Draconibacterium halophilum: one gene and its partner. The protein of the gene in region 1 interacts with the protein of each later gene in a pairwise test. Links are inferred from orthologs where the notes say so. Each region holds a gene or a part of one and is shown on either strand. Other genes may lie near its edges.

Region 1 (11,749 bases):
AATTTCCAACCAATTGGCTAACCTGCCCCGATTCTCTTTATGCCATTGCCACAACTTGTATACGCAACGAATATCCCAGGTTAATAACCCGTTGAGCACAACTCCCACCAAAAAATTCTGGCGGTATTCAAACTCCTTTACCAGGTTTTTTAATTCACCAAATACCTTCCCGGCCGAGGGCTCAGTTACTTTTTTCTTTAGTTCGCTTAAATATTTCGAATCGAAATCTTTCTGCTCAATAATTTTCAGCAACTGCATGTATTTCGCCAGCAGCTCCGACTTCCGACCAAAAAAACCAAAGTAATAATTCACACGTTTCGACCAGGCAAACAGCAGCAAAAACTGAGCAACTACCATTACCACAAGATAAAAGTTACTCAGTCCCATTATTGCCGGAATTGCAGCCACTATCGTTATCGCCGGAACAATACGAATCAACCACTTCATCAGGTTGGAATGATTCAGCCCAAGCTCCATTTCCGTCCATGAACGAATCTCGTTATACTGTTCTTCCGATTCCTGAAACAGTTTGCCTTCAGTTAAAAAGTCGAGCCGCCACAAAGGCATTTCAGCTAGCTCTTTAATGGCGCCTTGCCGCTGCTCAATTTCGTCTTTTTCCTTTAATGGCCTTTGCATCCAATCGGCCAATAACTGCTGACCTTCAACGGTTGAGGTTCGGTTTAAATACTGAAACAATGAACCTTCGCCAAACAAATCGAGATCGTAGGCAAAAGAATGTTCCACGTTCAGAAACTGTTCGCCATTTTTAAAATGAAGAAAAGAATGATCCAATGCTTTTAGCTCATCTTCCAGCAACATCTTTTTAACAGCAAGTGTTTTCTTTAACTTTTCGAGAATGAGATTCCGTTTTACGAGAAAAAAGAACAGCACAATTAAAGGAAGCGTTGAGTAGAGCGTTGTGATCTTCCAACCCAGAATAATCAGCGGAAGAAATATTCCGACAAACGCAACAAAACGATACCAGGCAAAACGTTTTACTTTCGCCGACACACTATTGAATTCATCAGTGTAAAATGAAAGTTTTTCGGAATAAAGCCGGATCGGGTTGCTCATTTATAAAAGATTATAATGGCGAAGGATGAAGACAGCAATAAAAAAAGTGCTTACTAATACCGAGAATACTAAAACCATAGTACCGGTATCTTTTGTTGAAATTGCCGTTTTTTCAATTTTTGGCGAACGCCCAAAAAAGAAATGGTTTTCGACAAACATCATAAGCTTGTACAGCCCCCAACCAATTAGCCAGCCGACAAGTCCACCACAAATAAGATCGAGAGGATAATGCACCCCTACATAAATACGCGAATAACAAAACACAAGCACCCAAGTCAGCATTAAAAAATAATACCCGCGGCTTTTAAATATCCGGGAAATTAGCACTAAAAGAGCAACAGAATTAGCGGCATGAGCCGAAACAAAACCAAAAGATCCGCCTTTGCCCATTACCATATGAACCAATTGCGCGATTGCAGGATCGTGCACCGGCCGCAAACGCTGAAAAGTATCTTTTATTAATCCTGAAAACTGATCGGTAACTGCAATTAAAATCGCCAGGGTGATAAGAATCAGCAAGGTTTTGCTTCGATAATTCTTGACAATAAAAAATAGAATGCTGGCAAAAAACGGAATCCATATTTCCTGGCGGGTTACCATCACCATAATGGGATCCCAAAAATCGCTGTGTAATCCATTGAGGAATAAAAACAAATCTTTATCCAGCTCCAGTATTCGTTGCAATATTTCCATTAACTATTTAAAATTTCCCAGATTCGGTCTTTAAGTGGTAGAATATTTAGTCCGGATACTGCCGAAAAAAACATGTGCGGAGTTTCGCCCAGCTCACTACTGATTTCCTGCATCAGTTCTTCATCCAGCATATCTGCTTTACTGATGGTTAAAAATCGCTGTTTATCGAGTAATTCAGGATTATATTTCTCCAGTTCGTTGAGCAATACCTTATATTCATTCAGGTGATCTTTACTATCTGCCGGCACCATAAATAACAACATCGAGTTACGCTCGATGTGCCTTAAAAAACGAAGCCCCAAGCCTTTACCTTCGTGCGCGCCTTCAATTATTCCCGGAATATCAGCCATTACAAACGATCGTTTTTCGCGATGCCCCACAATGCCTAAATTAGGCACCAGGGTAGTAAACGGGTAATCAGCAATTTTTGGTTTTGCCGCAGAAACTACCGATAAAAGTGTAGATTTCCCGGCACTCGGGAAGCCAACCAAACCAACATCGGCCAGCACTTTTAGCTCCAGAATTTTCCAGCCTTCTTCGCCTTCTTCGCCGGGCTGTGCAAATCGTGGAGTCTGATGGGTCGAGGTTTTAAAATGGTCGTTTCCCAGGCCACCTCTACCACCCTCCAGCAGCACTTGCTCTTCGCCGTGCTTTGTAATTTCAAACAGGAATTCGCCGGTTTCCACATCGCGGGCAACCGTACCCAGTGGCACCTCCACGTATACATCCTCGCCATCGGCGCCTTTACTGCGTTGTTTCCCCCCCGGATCTCCGTGACCAGCCTTAATATGTTTGCGGAACTTCAAATGTAACAGTGTCCACATTTGCTCATTGCCCACAAGAATAACATGGCCACCACGACCACCATCGCCTCCATCGGGACCTCCTTTGGCAACAAATTTCTCTCTGCGCAAATGCGCTGAGCCGGAACCTCCGTTACCCGACTGACAATGAATTCTTACGTAATCAACAAAATTGGTCTCTGCCATCTGATTTTTCCTGTTCGTTTTCTGTAATATACAAGTAAAAAAAGTGAGAAACCTGCCATGTGGCAAACTTCTCACTTACCTATCGATGTTATAATTTTTCTACAACGTCTTTTAATCTACCTGCAATTTCCTCAATAGTTCCCATTCCATTAACATCGAAATGTTTACCCTGCGGTTTGTAGTATTCAATTAAAGGAAGTGTTTTTTCGGTGTAAACTGCAATGCGGTTTTCAATAATCGATTGGTTTTGATCGTCGGAACGGCCCGAAACTTTTCCGCGGCTTAACAAACGATCGATCAATTCCTGCTTCTCAACCTGCAGGCAAAGCATTCCCGAGATTGGTGTTCCATTGTCGTTCAGCAAAACATCCAGCGCTTTCGCCTGATCAACGGTACGTGGAAATCCGTCGAAAATAAAACCTTTCGCATCTTTGTTTGCGTCAAGTTTACTTTTTATCATTCCAATCACCACTTCATCGGGAACCAACTCGCCTTTATCCATAAAGTTTTTTGCTTCCTTTCCCAGAGGGGTTTCTTCGGCAATTTCGCTTCGTAGCAAATCGCCGGTCGATAAGTGGATCAATTCAAATGAATTAGTAAGAAATTCGGCCTGGGTTCCTTTTCCTGCCCCCGGTGGGCCAAACAATACGAGATTCAACATAGTTTTTGGTTATTTTTTATTTTACTACCGTGTAAATATCGATCAGATTTCTACCGTAGCCGTCGTAGTCAAGTCCGTAACCTACGATAAAATCATTCGGGATCTCCATTCCCACATATTTAAGATCTACTTCTTTCTGAAGCGCATCCGGTTTTAATAACAAGGTGGCTACCTGCACTTCTTTGGGCTTCATTAGTTCCAGTTGCTCCATAATATTGTTGATGGTAATTCCCGTATCAACAATATCTTCCAGAATCACTACGGTTCGTCCTTCAATTTCTTCATTCAACCCGATCAGATGTTTCACTCTTCCGGTTGTTGAATCGCCCTGATACGAAGCCAGTTTTACAAACGAAATCTCCGACTCTACAAAGTCGATACGCTTGAATAATTCGGCGGCAAACATAAACGAACCGTTTAATATACAAAGAAAAAGCGGGTCTTTGCCTGCCAACTCCTTATTCATTGTTTCAGCCATTTGCTCAACAACTGAACGAATCTTCTCATATGGAATAAATAACTCAAATTCTTTATCCAGAATTTTAACCTTCTTCATATGTGGTTTTGATTTTTATTAATTGCTAATTTGCTGTATTTTCGTGCTGAAAATAAAAAGATACAAAGTAACAAATAAATTATAAAACATGACTCCAAAAGTTAGTATTATTATGGGCAGCACATCCGATTTAAGCGTGATGGAAAAAGCGGCCAAATTGTTCGATGAGTTTGAAATTCCTTTCGAGATCAATGCGCTATCGGCACATCGTACTCCGGAAGAGGTAGAAAGCTTTGCCAAAGGAGCCAAAGACCGCGGAATAAAAGTTATTATTGCCGGTGCCGGAATGGCTGCTCACTTACCGGGTGTAATTGCTGCAATGACCCCGGTTCCTGTAATTGGTGTTCCGATTAACGCCAGCCTGTCGGGGTTTGATTCTATTCTTGCTATTCTGCAAATGCCTCCGGGTATTCCAGTTGCTACTGTTGCAGTTAACGGATCAATGAATGCGGCTATTTTAGCTACTCAAATGATGGCCACCGGAGACGAAGAACTAATGAACAAACTGGTTACTTACAAAGAAAACCTGAAACAAAAAATTGTAAAAGCCAACCAGGAGTTATCGGAGGTAAAGTACAGATTTAAAACAAACTAATTGTAGTTAAAAATATTTTACTTAATTTTAAAGAGGTATTTAATCAATACCTCTTTTTTTATGCATAAACCCTTTTACATACTGTTGGCGTGCTTTACCATAATCGCTTCGGTAGCCTCCTCTCAAAATTACACAGGAGGTGCACGTTCTGTTGCGCTATCAAATGCTTTTGTATCCATTCCCGATAGCTGGAGCACTTTTCATAACCAGGCAACATTAGCGCAACTCAACAATTTTTCCGCCGGAATATTTTACGAATCAAAATTCGGAATTGATGAATTTGAATTGGCGGCATCAAGTATTGTTTTGCCAACCAACACCGGAACTTTCGGATTAAGTTTTTACCAATTTGGAAAGGGCATTTTTAAAGCGCATAAACTGGGCCTTGCCTATGCCAAGCCACTTTCTGAACGTCTTAACGCTTCTATCCAATTCGATTATTTCGCAGAACGTATGCCGGAAAATGCGGATGCTTTTTCGTTTCTTACGTTTGAAATCGGGGCAAGTTATAAGCTTACCGAGAAAATTACATTAGGCGTTCACTCCTTTAATCCGGTTAAAAACGGCTACAATTATCGCGAAGAAAAAACAAAACTCCCATCGATTTACAGGCTTGGTGCACACTATGCTTTCGACCAGCATGTGCTGGTGAGCTTTGAAACACAAAAAGAATCGGAGCGGGATGTTTTAATAAAAAGCGGACTGGAATTTATGCCACTTGAAAATCTGGCCTTTCGCTTTGGGATTTCGGGACGGCCGGTTCAATATACTGCCGGAATTGGCTACATTTTTAAAAATATCAGCACAGATATTGCATTTAGTTACCATGGAAATTTAGGATTTACACCCTCGGTTTCCATTCAATACAATCTTAAATGACACGCATTGCCAAACATATAATTTTCATGTTACTTGAGCTTACATTTTTGGCGGCATCGGCGCAAAATAACTCGCCCGATAAATTGATTGAATCGATTTTGGAATCGCATCTCGATAAAATTGAAGAAGGCACTGATGCGGCCTTAATTATTGAGGATCTGGAGTATTTTCTTGAACATCCCGTTAATATTAACGCAACAAGCACCACAGAATTGGCACGGCTCTATTTGTTAAATGAAATACAAATTCAAAAATTACTTGAATATACTGACACTTACGGCCCTGTATATTCTATTTACGAACTAAAAACCATTGATGGGTTTTCACCTGATTTGCTGCAAAAATTGCAGTATTTTATTGTATTTGGCCCCGAAGAACAGGAACAACAAACATTAAAACAACAGCTAAAATATGCCGATAACCAATTGCTAATTCGAACGCTGGGTAATTTACAGAAAGCACGCGGATACAAAACAAAAGACGATAACACCACACCTTACGAAGGAAACCGATTTCGCTATTACACGCGCTATAATTTTAGGGCCAATGACAAACTTTCTATTGGCATAACGGCCGAGAAAGATCCCGGCGAAGCATTCTTTAAAGGTTCTAACAAAAGTGGTTTCGATTACTATTCGGGGCATGTTAGTTTCAAAATCAATAGCACTTTTGAAAAAATTTCGGTCGGCGACTACCTTGTTAGAACCGGCCAGGGTTTGGTATTATGGCAAGGCTACACCAACGGGAAATCGCAAAATGTTTTGGGAATCACAAAAACCGGCCAGGGAGTTCGGGGCTACACTTCTGTGGATGAGAATTTCTTTTTCAGAGGGGCGGCCGGAACCGTAAAATTGGGTAATTCACGATTCAGTCTATTCTATTCGCGCAAAAATGCCGATGGCAACCTGGTTTATAAGGATGCAGAAGTAAACCATTTCTCCAGTTTGCAAACTTCGGGTTATCATCGCACCGACAGCGAAATTGCCGATGAAAAAACGGTAAATTTTACCAATGCCGGCGGAGTTTTTACCCATCATTTTAAATACCTTAAACTTGGGGTAACCGTTGTATATCAACATTTCGACAAACCATTTATTCGCAGCGAACGGCTTTACAACAAATTTCGTTTCCAAGGGACCGATAATTATACCGTCGGTGCCGATTACCTTTTTAACAAAAATAACTATACGCTTTTTGGCGAGGCTGCCCTATCAAAATCAAAAGGAAAAGCAGTTACACAGGGAGCAATTGTACATGTTAACGACCAATTGGCATTTTCGGCATTGTTTCGTCATTTCGATAAAGATTACCACGCTTTTTGGGCCAATACGATGGCCGAAGGAAGTAACATCAGCAACGAATCAGGACTTTATTTTGGGGTGCGTCTTTTACCGGCCAAATTTGTTAAGCTTTCAGCCTATTCCGATGTTTATCAATCAGAATGGTTTAACTACTCCACTGCCAGCCCTGCACGTTCGTGGGATATTTTTACACAAGCAGATTTTCAGATCAGCGAAAAGATTACCGCCTACCTACGTTTTAAAAATGAGGAGAAAGATCAAAAATTCAAGAACGATGGGCGCTATATCAATCTGCCAGAACGCGTTCAGAAAATGCGCTTTCATACACAGTTTCAGATATCGGAAACAATCTTGCTAAAAACACGTGCCGAGCATGTTTATTATAAAGGCGAGAATAGTGAGAACGGATTTCTGCTTTTCCAGGACATCCAGTTTAAGCCCAAACAATTTCCGTTGAACCTTGCGGCACGACTGGCCTGGTTTCATACCAAAAGCTATAACAGCCGTATTTATGCGTACGAAAACGACATTCTTTATGCTTTTTCCATTCCTGCCTATTACGGGAAGGGAATAAGAAATTATATCAATTTAAAATACCAGCCGGCGAAAAAGATTGAGTGCTGGCTAAAGCTGGCTAATACGTGGTGGACCGACCGTGAAACCATAAGTTCCGGCTACAACGAGATAACAGGACACCACAAAACGGAGTTAAAATTCCAATTGAGGTTGAAATTCTGATTTTGAATACCTTACTTTGTCGGGTTAAAATTATAAATAATGCGAGACATTAATTTTGATGATATTCGCCCCTACACCGACAAAGAAGTTAAAGCAAAGATCAGAAAACTAGTTAAGGATAAAACCTTTGACAGGGTACTGCATCTCTTGTTTAAAAACCGGCCAAAGGTTGAAATGGTAAAATTTCAGTTGCGCCGGGTAAGCAGTGTTAAACAGCTTCAGGGCGTTTTTATTTACGATCTTTTGCACTGGCTGGTAGACAAAACTTCGGACGGATTAAAAGTTACCGGAATGGATAAGCTGGACAATTCCAAGCCCTATCTGTTTATTTCGAACCACCGCGATATTATTTTAGATGCCGCTTTATTAAATTTTCTCATTTTTGAGCACGGGATGAACACCACCCAGATTGCCATTGGCGACAACCTGCTGCAATACGAGTGGATAGAACATACAGTTAAGCTGAACAGGTCGTTTGTTATTAAACGAAATTTGCCGCCACGCGAACTGATGATGGCATCAAAAAAGGTCTCTCATTTTATCCGAAAGTCCATTACTGAAGACAAAATGTCGGTTTGGATAGCTCAACGCGAAGGCCGTACAAAAGACGGGAACGACAAAACACAGGACAGTGTTCTAAAAATGCTGAACATGAGTAACACAGGAGGCATATCGGACGGATTTAACGAATTAAATATTGTGCCGGTATCCATTTCGTACGAGATTGAACCTTGTGGATTGGCCAAACTTCGCGAATTAATAAAAAAAGAACATTACGGCGAATCGAAACGAAGTAAAGACGACCTAAAAGCGATGTCGATGGGAATGTTCGCACCAAAAGGGAGAATGCGTTTTTCCTTTGGAACACCTATAGAAACCCATTTTGAATTGGCAAAAAATAACGAACAACGTAATTCTTACATTCGTTGCCTGGCCGAAATGATCGACGACCAGATTTACAAAAATTTTAAACTGTGGCCTAGCAATTTTGTGGCCTACGACATGCTTATGCAGGAGCACCGATTTAAAGATCGATACACCAGCGAAGAACAAAAGAAATTTGAAATTATGGTGGAGCAAGCCATGGTGAATATCGATTTCCCGATAACTGACATTCAGGAACGTTTTCTGAAATTGTATGCTTACCCGGTAATTAACAAATTCGACAGACCTAAAAAATAGTACCGATTAGAAATCAAATGCAGCCTTTGTTACATCTATTTACAAAGCCTTTTTGCTTTACTACCGGCATTAACCACTGTAAATTTATCATTTCACTTAACGCTCACTCTAAAAAACAATCGGTATAAAATGCATACAATTATCTGGGACTGGAACGGTACACTGCTCAACGATCTTGATTTTTGCATTTCAACGATAAATGTGCTGCTGAAAAATCGGCAGCTAAATCTGCTTGATCATTATTCGTATAAAGAGGTATTCTCGTTTCCTGTAAAGGATTGTTACGAATCTCTCGGTTTTGATTTTTCAAAAGAAGATTTCTCCATTTCGGCACAGGAATATATGGACATATACAACGCAGGAGTTTCTCAGTGTAAATTACATGCCGGAGCGATTGACGTACTCCAGCATTTTAAAAGCTTGGGGCTCCAACAATTTGTACTTTCCGCTATGCAACAAAACATGTTGGAGCAAACCTTAAAACATCAGAATATTTTCGACTATTTTGAGGGAGTTGCCGGATTGAACGATCATTATGCATCTTCGAAAATAGAACGTGGCAAACAGTTTATTAGCGAATTTAACATCAACAAAAGCCAGGCAACTATTATTGGCGACACCAATCATGATTTTGAGGTAGCTCAACAACTGGAAATAGATTGCATTTTGGTGGCCGACGGACATCAGTCGAAACAGCGGCTGGTGGCAACGGGCGCCAGAGTAATTGAAGAATTGCCGCAACTAAAGTCGCTACTACCTTAATTCAGGAACTCTCTTTTCTTGATATCTCTTATAAATAACTGAAGATTGGTTTTACCACGGTATTCATTTTCGTTAATCGAATAGCACACATCAAAAGGCGAGCCTGAAGTAATTACATCGTAAGCATCCGATTGATTAAAAGCAATGCCCGGGAATATTCCTGAATTAACATCGGGCTCCACCAAATCGAGTTTTAAGTGCTCCTGGTTTTTACCAACCAAACGGCTGGTACCGGCATCAAAAACATCTTCGGTAACAAAAACCGGCATCATATTGTGCGGCCCAAACGGTGCAAATTGTTTTAAAATGCGATAAAAGCGCGGCGTAATTTCGCTAAGCGCAATTTTGGCATCCACCTCAATAGATTGAACTTGTTGTTTATCAGTTATCTGTTTGGTAACAATCTCCTCAAAACGTTGCCGGAATTCCGGAATGTTCTCAATCCTCATTGTTAATCCTGCAGCGTACATGTGCCCACCGTACGATTCCAGCAAATCGCTGCACTGCCCAATAGCTTCGTAAAGATCAAAATCGCGCACCGAACGTGCCGATCCCGTTGCCAAACCGTTTGATTCGGTTAAAATTATCGTTGGCCGGTAATATTGCTCGGTAACTCTTGATGCCACAATTCCAACCACTCCCTTGTGCCAGTCGCGGTTATAAAGCACTGTGCTGTTTTTACCTTTAAACTCGGGATTGTTTTCAATGGTATCCAGCGCATCCTGGGTAATATCGCGGTCTAATGTTTTTCTGATCTCGTTGAAAGAGTCAATCTCTTCGCCTAATAGATCCGATTTATCTTCATCGGTTGAAACCAATATCTGCACCGATTTTTTACCGTGCTCAATACGGCCCGAGGCATTTAATCGTGGCCCAATCTTAAAAACAATATCGCTGATGGTAATTTCGGTACCGGCAATTCCTGCAAAATTAATAATGGTTTGCAAGCCAATTCCCGGATTCGAGTTAAGTTTCTTAAGGCCATAATAAGCCAGCACCCTGTTTTCTCCGGTTATCGGAACAATATCTGCAGCAATACTCACCGCTACCAAATCGAGCAGATCATATATTTCTTCGTAATCAATTTCGTGTTTTTTGCAGTACCCTTGCAATAATTTAAATCCTACACCGCAACCCGAAAGTTCTTTGTAAGGATAGTTACAATCCGATTGTTTTGCGTCGAGTACTGCAACAGCCGGCGGCACTTCATCATCCGGATTATGATGATCACAGACAATAAAATCGAGCCCGCGCTCTTTGGCTTTGGCAATTTTTTCAACAGCTTTAATACCGCAGTCGAGGGCAACAATAAGCGTTACTCCTTTATCTATGGCATAATCAATACTTTTTGGCGAAATTCCATATCCCTCGCTGTAACGGTTCGGAATATAATATTCAATATCTTTAATCCGCTGTTTCAAAAACGAATACATCAACGCCACCGATGTAGTTCCATCCACATCGTAATCGCCGTAAACAATTACCTTTTCCTTATTTTCAACTGCTTTATCCAATCGGGCAACCGCTTTATCCATATCTTTCATCAAAAACGGATCGTGCAGGTCACTCAGTCGGGGGCGGAAAAATGCTTTGGCTTCGGGGTAGGTTTCTATTCCCCGCTGCACCAGCAAGCGGGCTATCACCATATTCACATTCAACGCCGCTGAAAGATGTTTAACCTCGTTTTGGTCGCCTTGTTTTTTTAAGTTCCAAATTCTATCCATGCTGCGTTATCGTGTTTATCAAGATGTGAATTCACAAAGATACAAAATGCAATTGCATATGGAAATTAAATGATTCACCCCCTACATTATTTTTTATTTGATTCAATGTTACAACACAATTACAACCAATCTGTTTTATTATCTTTGCCCAAATTTTTTTAGAGGGATTCAGCAAACGTTTCCCGGGCAATAAATTGTCATTTAAACAAAAGAATGACAGGAATTTAAAAGTGAAGAAGAAATGAGTCATCAGGAATTAAGCGAACAAGAGATCATCAGACGAAATTCGTTGCAAAGAATGCGCGAGTTGGGTGTTGAACCCTACCCGGCAGCACAGTACCACGTAAATACCAACACCAAAGAAATAAAACAGAACTTCAAGGAAGACGAAAAGAATTTTCAGGATGTAGTGATTGCGGGCCGTTTGATGAGCCGCAGAATTATGGGAAAAGCCGCGTTTGCTGAGATTCAGGACCACGAAGGACGTATTCAGATTTATGTGAACCGCGATGAGATTTGCACCGGTGAAGATAAAATGATGTACAACGAGGTATTCAAAAAATTACTCGACATCGGCGATATCATCGGCGTAAAA
Region 2 (6,743 bases), 1.3 Mb from region 1 along the record:
TTTATGGTGTACCCGATATTCATCCGCAAAACGAAGAATACTGGGGCCATGTTAATCCTATTGGAGTGCGCTCGTGTTACGACGAAGGGAAACGATGTGCTGAATCGCTGTTCGTTAATTACCATGTACAGAACGACGTTTTGATCAAGATCATCCGCATTTTTAATACCTATGGCCCCAAAATGGAGCCGGACGACGGACGCGTTGTTTCGAACTTTATTATGCAGGCTTTACAGGGAAAAGACATTACTATTTTTGGCGACGGGCAACAAACCCGCAGCTTTCAGTATGTAAGCGATTTAATTGAAGGCATGATCCGTATGATGAAAACCGACGACGATTTTATCGGGCCGGTAAACATTGGTAATCCGGGCGAATTTACCATGCTTGAACTGGCCAGTGAAATTATTGATATTACCGGATCAAAATCCAAAATAGTTTACTTGCCACTGCCACAAGACGATCCCACACAACGTCAGCCGGATATTACTTTGGCTAAAGAAAAACTGGATGGCTGGGAGCCTACCATTCCGCTTCGGGAAGGTTTAACAAAAACAATAGCCTACTTTGAGCGGCTGCAAAAAGAGGACGAATTATAATTTGAATATTCTTTATCACTTGATTTAAGAGAAAGCTGAGTCACACTATGCGAAGTCGAAGTGTAAGTGATTTAGTCTTCGACTTCGCTCAGACTGACACAAACAAAAGTTACTATTTGAATTAATCTACTCCCTGCAGAATTTTCAGCACTAATTCCTTCGTCAATTCTCTTCCGGCAGCCTTTTCGCGGATGGCATCAAACGAGAATTTAAAATCACAACCCTCTTTCCAGTTGCTACAACCGTAAGCCGTTTTTCCTTTTATTATTGTTCCCCCACATTTCGGGCACTTGGGAACAGAATCAACTGTTTTCTTATCAGCCGGAGATCTATCCACAAACTCTACATTACAATCCGAGGTAAGCTGCAAAATACCTTCCACCTTTTTCTCCCCCATTTTAAAGCCTTTGAGTTTAGTAGTGGCACCTTTCTTCAGCAAACGCTCAACCTGTTTGTCGGTAAGCTTTTTCTCCATAAAAACGAATGGCAGCCTGAAATCACAACCTTCTTTCCAACGATTACAGCCGTATGCATTTTTACCTTTTAGCACTTTTCCTTCCGAACATTTCGGACAAGTCATTTCTTCACTTCCGGTATCAACTGCCTTTTGCCCTTTTGCCTTTGCTCTTTTGCCTTTTTCCTTTTTTTCCGGTTCGGGAGCAGCCAGTTTTACCGAGTTGCGATCTCTCAACACTTCAACCACCAGATCGTAAACCATACGTTTCATCTCGTAAATAAATTTCGAGGCGCTGTATTCTCCCTGTTCAATGTCACGCAATCGTTTTTCCCACTGTCCGGTTAATTCTGCCGATTTTAATAGTTCATTATGAATAATATCAATCAACTGAATTCCCACTTTTGTAGGATGTATCTGCTTTTTCTGACGCTCTATATATTTACGCCGGAACAAGGTCTCGATAATAGCAGCCCTAGTTGACGGACGCCCGATTCCATTCGCTTTCATCAGGTCGCGTAACTCATCGTCATCAACATTTTTTCCGGCAGTTTCCATGGCACGCAGTAACGAAGCCTCGGTGTAATAACGCGGCGGTTTTGTTTCCTTTTCGGTAAACGACGGCTCGTGCGGCCCATGTTCTCCTTTTTCAAAAACAGGAAGAATTGTATCACCGTCACCACTCTTCGAATTCTCATCCTGAAAAACAACCCGCCAACCCGGTTGCAGAATTTGTTTTCCGGTGGCTACAAACTGAACCGTATCAACTTCGGCCTTCACCTGCGTTTTGGCCACTTTACAATCGGGGTAAAACGCAGCCAAAAAACGTCGTGCAATAGCATCGTAAACCTTTTTCTCGTTACCGCCCAGCAATTTCTCTTCACCTGTTGGAATAATTGCATGGTGATCGGTAACTTTTTTATCGTTAAAAATTTTGGTCGACTTTCGGATTTTCTTTGCCAACAATGGCTGCGCCAACTCACTATAACTTTTTAGTCCCTTTAAAATTCCTGGTATTTTTGGATACTGATCGTTAGGCAAAAAAGTGGTATCAACACGCGGATAGGTAACCACTTTCATTTCGTACAAACGTTGCACGGTTTTTAAGGTTTCATCGGCCGTTAATCCAAAACGCGTATTACAATGCACCTGTAAACTGGTCAGGTCGAAAAGTTTGGGAGCATATTCCTTCCCATCTTTCTTTTCAACTTCGGTAATGTACAAGTCCTTATATAAAACCTGATTAAGCAGTTTTTCACCGTCTTCTTTTTTGAAAAACTTTCCCTCGGTATTGCTAAAAACCGTGTCGCGATAAGTGGTTTGCAACTCCCAGTAAGGTTCGGGTTTAAAATTCTCGATTTCGTAATGGCGCGTTACCAGCATCGCCAGCGTTGGTGTTTGCACCCGTCCGATGGACAAAACCTGTTTGTAACCACCATATTTTAACGTGTACAAACGTGTGGCATTCATTCCCAGCAGCCAGTCGCCAATAGCGCGTGAGCTACCAGCATAATACAGGTGATCAAATTTTTCTGCCGGTTCCAGTTTCTGAAAGCCATTTTTTATAGCTTCGTTAGTCAGCGACGAGATCCACAAACGCTTTACTTCTCCTTTGTAACCTGCCTCTTTCATCACCCAGCGCTGAATAAGTTCACCTTCCTGTCCGGCATCACCGCAGTTAATTACCTGTTCGGCTTTATCCAATAAGCTTTTAATGGTATTAAATTGTTTGGTTACCCCGCCATCGCCTGTCATCACCTTGGTCTCAAAACGTTTGGGCAACATGGGCAGTGTTTGCAGATCCCAGCGTTTCCATTTCGCATCGTAATCCTCGGGCGGCCACAACGTACAAAAATGGCCAAAAGTCCAGGTTACCTGGTAACCGTTTCCTTCGAAATAACCGTCTCTTCGCGAACCTGCCCCAATAACCTGAGCAATTTCTTTGGCAACACTTGGTTTCTCTGCTATACAAACAATCATAAGTGCTGCAAATATACAAGTATTGAATTGCGAAGAAAAAGGGAGTTATTAACAAGCTTTTAAGAAAGATTGATTTTTAGATTGAAGAAGATTGAGCACTGAGACGGTGAGAACTGCGACTGAAAACTGAGACTGACAAACTACAACTGAGACTTTTCCTCTCTTCGGTAGAAAGAATTGTTAAATTGTAAAACTGATAAATTGAAACCCTTTGTTATCGACTTTTTCCTCCTCTCTGTGAAACTCCGTGTCTCCTCGGTGCAACTCTGTGGTAAAAATTAATTGTTGAATGGTTAAATTGATAAATTGCAAAACCTAAGATCACTCGCTCCATAACTTGTGGTCAATAAACGCTTCATCGCAACAGATCTCTCGCTTTGCTTCGAGATGACAGAGCGCCGAAAGTTCTTCCTTTTTACTTTTGCCTTTTTACTTTTGCCTTGAAACATTACCAAACCAAATCGCATGCATCAGCCGGCATCCAGTGTTTTTCTTTGCCATCCCATTTTACGTTGCAGCCAATCGGGTTGGTTACCGGAACAGAAATCTCTTTTCCACTGGTCAACTCTTCAAGTGCATTTGCCAGATCGTTCACCTTTATTTTTGATGGATCACGCGGACTATCAACACCCCTACCGGTATAAACGAGTTTGCGGTCTTCGTCAAACACATAAAAATGAGGTGTCCGCAGCGCTCCATATGCCAGCGCAATTTCCTGCGACTCGTCGTGCAAATATGTCCACGGAAATTGGTGTTCTTTCATGCGCTCCACCATGTGGTCGAAATCATCCTCTTCGTAAGTATTTTTACTATTCGAGTTAATTCCAACAAATTCTACTCCCTGCGGCTTAAACCGTTCAGCCGTTTTTCGGGTAACTTCATCGCTGTTAATCACATAAGGACAATGATTACAGGTGAAAAACACCACCAGATATTTCGAGTCCTTAAAACTGTCAAGCGTGTATATTTTCCCATCAGTTGCCGAAAGATCAAAGTAGACCGCTTTTTTTCCTATTTCGAGTGTAAATGCCATAATATTATCTTCTTTTACTACTAAAAGTATCTTGAATGAAAATTGTTTAATAGATAGTACAAAACTTTGGTTATTCCGTACCGAAGCTTCGTACCATTAAAAATTGAAAAACCTTACGTTTTTTACCGCAACAAATTATCTTTGAAAAATCATCTTGAAACATTTACAATTAGGGCACGAATGAGCAGCGAACAAGACATCCAACGAATTGAAGATTTGCAGGCCGAACTGGCCGAACACAACTATAAATATTACGTATTGGCGCAACCATCTATCAGTGATTTTGATTTCGACATGAAATTAAAAGAGCTGGAACGCCTTGAGAAACAATACAATATTAACGACCCTAACTCGCCAACACAGCGCGTAGGAAGCGATTTAAGTTCAGACTTTAAGCAGGTAACTCATCAGTACAATATGTTGTCGCTATCAAATGCATACTCGCAAGAGGAGCTAAAAGATTTCGACAACCGCATTCAGAAAATTATTGGTACCGATGATTTTGAATACGCTTGTGAGTTAAAATTCGATGGCTCGTCGATTAGCCTAAGCTATGAAAATGGCGAACTGGTGCGTGCCGTAACTCGTGGCGACGGAGTGAAAGGTGATGATGTAACTGCAAATGTGCGTACCATCCAATCGGTACCCTTAAAATTACGCGGAAACGATTATCCGGATAGTTTTGAAATTCGCGGCGAGATTTTGATGCCTTTTGAAGTATTCAACAACCTAAATGCTGAACTGGAAAAAGCTGGCGAACCGCTATTGGCAAATCCTCGAAACACAGCGGCAGGAACACTAAAAATGAAAAACTCATCGATTGTTGCCTCGCGAAAACTGGATGCCTATTTGTATTACGTACTTGGCGAAAATTTACCGGAAGACGGGCATTACGAAAGTCTGCAAAAAGCACGCGAATGGGGATTTAAAATTTCGGAGCACACGCAATTGTGTAAAAATATTGATGACGTATTTGCTTTTATCGAGAGATGGGACACCGAACGATTTTCACTGCCGGTTGCCACCGACGGAATTGTGATTAAAGTAAATTCGCGGAGATTACAAAAGAACCTCGGTTTTACCGCCAAATCGCCACGCTGGGCTATTGCCTACAAGTTTAAAGCCGAGAGTGTTTCTACTCTGCTAAAATCGGTTTCGTACCAGGTAGGGCGAACAGGAGCTGTAACGCCGGTGGCTAATTTAGAACCGGTTTTAATTGCCGGAACCATTGTAAAACGCGCATCGCTGCACAATGCTGATATTATCAATAATCTGGATCTGCATATTGATGACACTGTTTTTGTGGAAAAAGGAGGCGAGATTATTCCGAAAATCACGGGAGTTGATCCTGCCAAACGACATCCGATGTTTCAGCCGGTGCAGTTTATTGAAACATGCCCCGAGTGCGGAACCAAACTAATTAGAAAAGAAGGTGAAGCTGCCCATTATTGTCCGAATGAAGATGCCTGTCCGCCACAAATTAAAGGCAAGATGGAGCATTTTGTGAGCCGAAAGGCAATGGACATTGATGGCATTGGGCAGGAAACTGTTGACTTGCTTTACAACGAAGGTTTGGCAAAAAACATTACCCAGCTCTACCAATTGCAAAAAAAGCAACTGTTAAACCTTGAGCGAATGGCAGATAAATCGGCACAACGAATTCTCGATGGTTTGGAAGCTTCAAAAGAAGTTCCGTTCGAGCGGGTACTTTTTGCGCTGGGAATTCGTTTTGTTGGAGAAACAGTAGCCAAAACGCTGGTAAAAAAGCTGCATACAATTGAAAATATTCAGCAGCAAACCAAAGAACAGTTGGTAGAAATTGATGAAATTGGCGACCGCATTGCGGAAAGTGTTGTGGATTGGTTTTCGAACGAAGAACATTTACAATTTATCGAAAACCTGAAAGCATACGGACTTCGGTTTTCCATCAGCGAAGACCAGCTGGAGGGACAAACCAACAAACTGGAAGGTTTGAGCATTGTTATTTCGGGAACTTTCGAGCAAAATTCGCGCGATGAGCTTAAAAAACTGATTGAGCAAAACGGAGGGAAAAACGTGGGTTCCATTTCGAAAAAAACAAGTTATATGCTTGCCGGAAGTAATGTTGGTCCCAGCAAGCTTCAAAAAGTTGAGAAGTTGGGTATTCCAATGATCAGTGAGAAAGATTTCTTAAAAATGATCGAATAGTTTATCGGGAATAATGACGAAAAAAATTACAGTTGAAGCTAAATACGACGCTTTTAATATGACAAAAACAATTCTTCTTTTATCAATAGCACTCCTCTTATCAGTTGCGACCAATGCTCAGAAAATTATCGAGTGGTCGGCCGATTATCAACTTCAGAAAAGCGATTTTCAGGCAGAAGCCCCAAATAGCGGGCAAATGCAAACGGCATCAGGAAGTTTTTCTGTAGAGTACGAAACAGGTGGATTAAACCTGGTTTTCAACCGTAACCTGAACGAAAATGTTTCGTGCTTTTTTCAAAAAAATGCCTCGTATATTGACGATGGGACAGCAGAATCCACAGCACGTTTATTGCGCTATCAGCAGCTGATTTTTAATTTGTATGAAATTCAAGCCCGTAATCTCCGCAAAAAGTTTTTTGAAGAACGCAAAACGATGCTAACAAAAGGTCCTTCTGAACTGCACCAGGAAGCCTATACAGAACATGCCAAA

The links.
Region 2: the proteins of recJ (region 1) and G0Q07_RS09720 interact in binary tests that used the Escherichia coli proteins (3 or more experiments, as listed by UniProt). The link is inferred for Draconibacterium halophilum from one-to-one orthologs.

The regions. Positions count from the first base shown.
Region 1 is NZ_CP048409.1:1,085,233-1,096,981, reverse strand. What follows is about bases 8,791-11,749. They hold recJ (single-stranded-DNA-specific exonuclease RecJ), read right to left. Parts: upstream 11,155-11,749; coding sequence 9,427-11,154; downstream 8,791-9,426. Other genes in these bases: lysS (lysine--tRNA ligase), read left to right, coding at 11,396-11,749; G0Q07_RS04390 (HAD family hydrolase), read left to right, coding at 8,798-9,430. Also shown: G0Q07_RS04435 (MutS-related protein), read right to left, coding at 1-1,074; G0Q07_RS04430 (phosphatase PAP2 family protein), read right to left, coding at 1,075-1,767; GTPase ObgE, read right to left, coding at 1,767-2,756; G0Q07_RS04420 (adenylate kinase), read right to left, coding at 2,845-3,417; hpt (hypoxanthine phosphoribosyltransferase), read right to left, coding at 3,434-3,973; purE (5-(carboxyamino)imidazole ribonucleotide mutase), read left to right, coding at 4,062-4,568; G0Q07_RS04405 (PorV/PorQ family protein), read left to right, coding at 4,629-5,447; G0Q07_RS04400 (helix-hairpin-helix domain-containing protein), read left to right, coding at 5,444-7,486; G0Q07_RS04395 (1-acyl-sn-glycerol-3-phosphate acyltransferase), read left to right, coding at 7,526-8,668. UniProt on the Escherichia coli protein: Single-stranded-DNA-specific exonuclease.
Region 2 is NZ_CP048409.1:2,395,534-2,402,276, reverse strand. Bases 378-3,414 are described here. They hold G0Q07_RS09720 (type IA DNA topoisomerase), read right to left. Parts: upstream 3,034-3,414; coding sequence 721-3,033; downstream 378-720. Other genes in these bases: G0Q07_RS09725 (UDP-glucuronic acid decarboxylase family protein), read left to right, coding at 378-599. Also shown: more of G0Q07_RS09725, read left to right, coding at 1-377; G0Q07_RS09715 (thioredoxin family protein), read right to left, coding at 3,482-4,066; NAD-dependent DNA ligase LigA, read left to right, coding at 4,247-6,253; G0Q07_RS09705 (hypothetical protein), read left to right, coding at 6,267-6,743.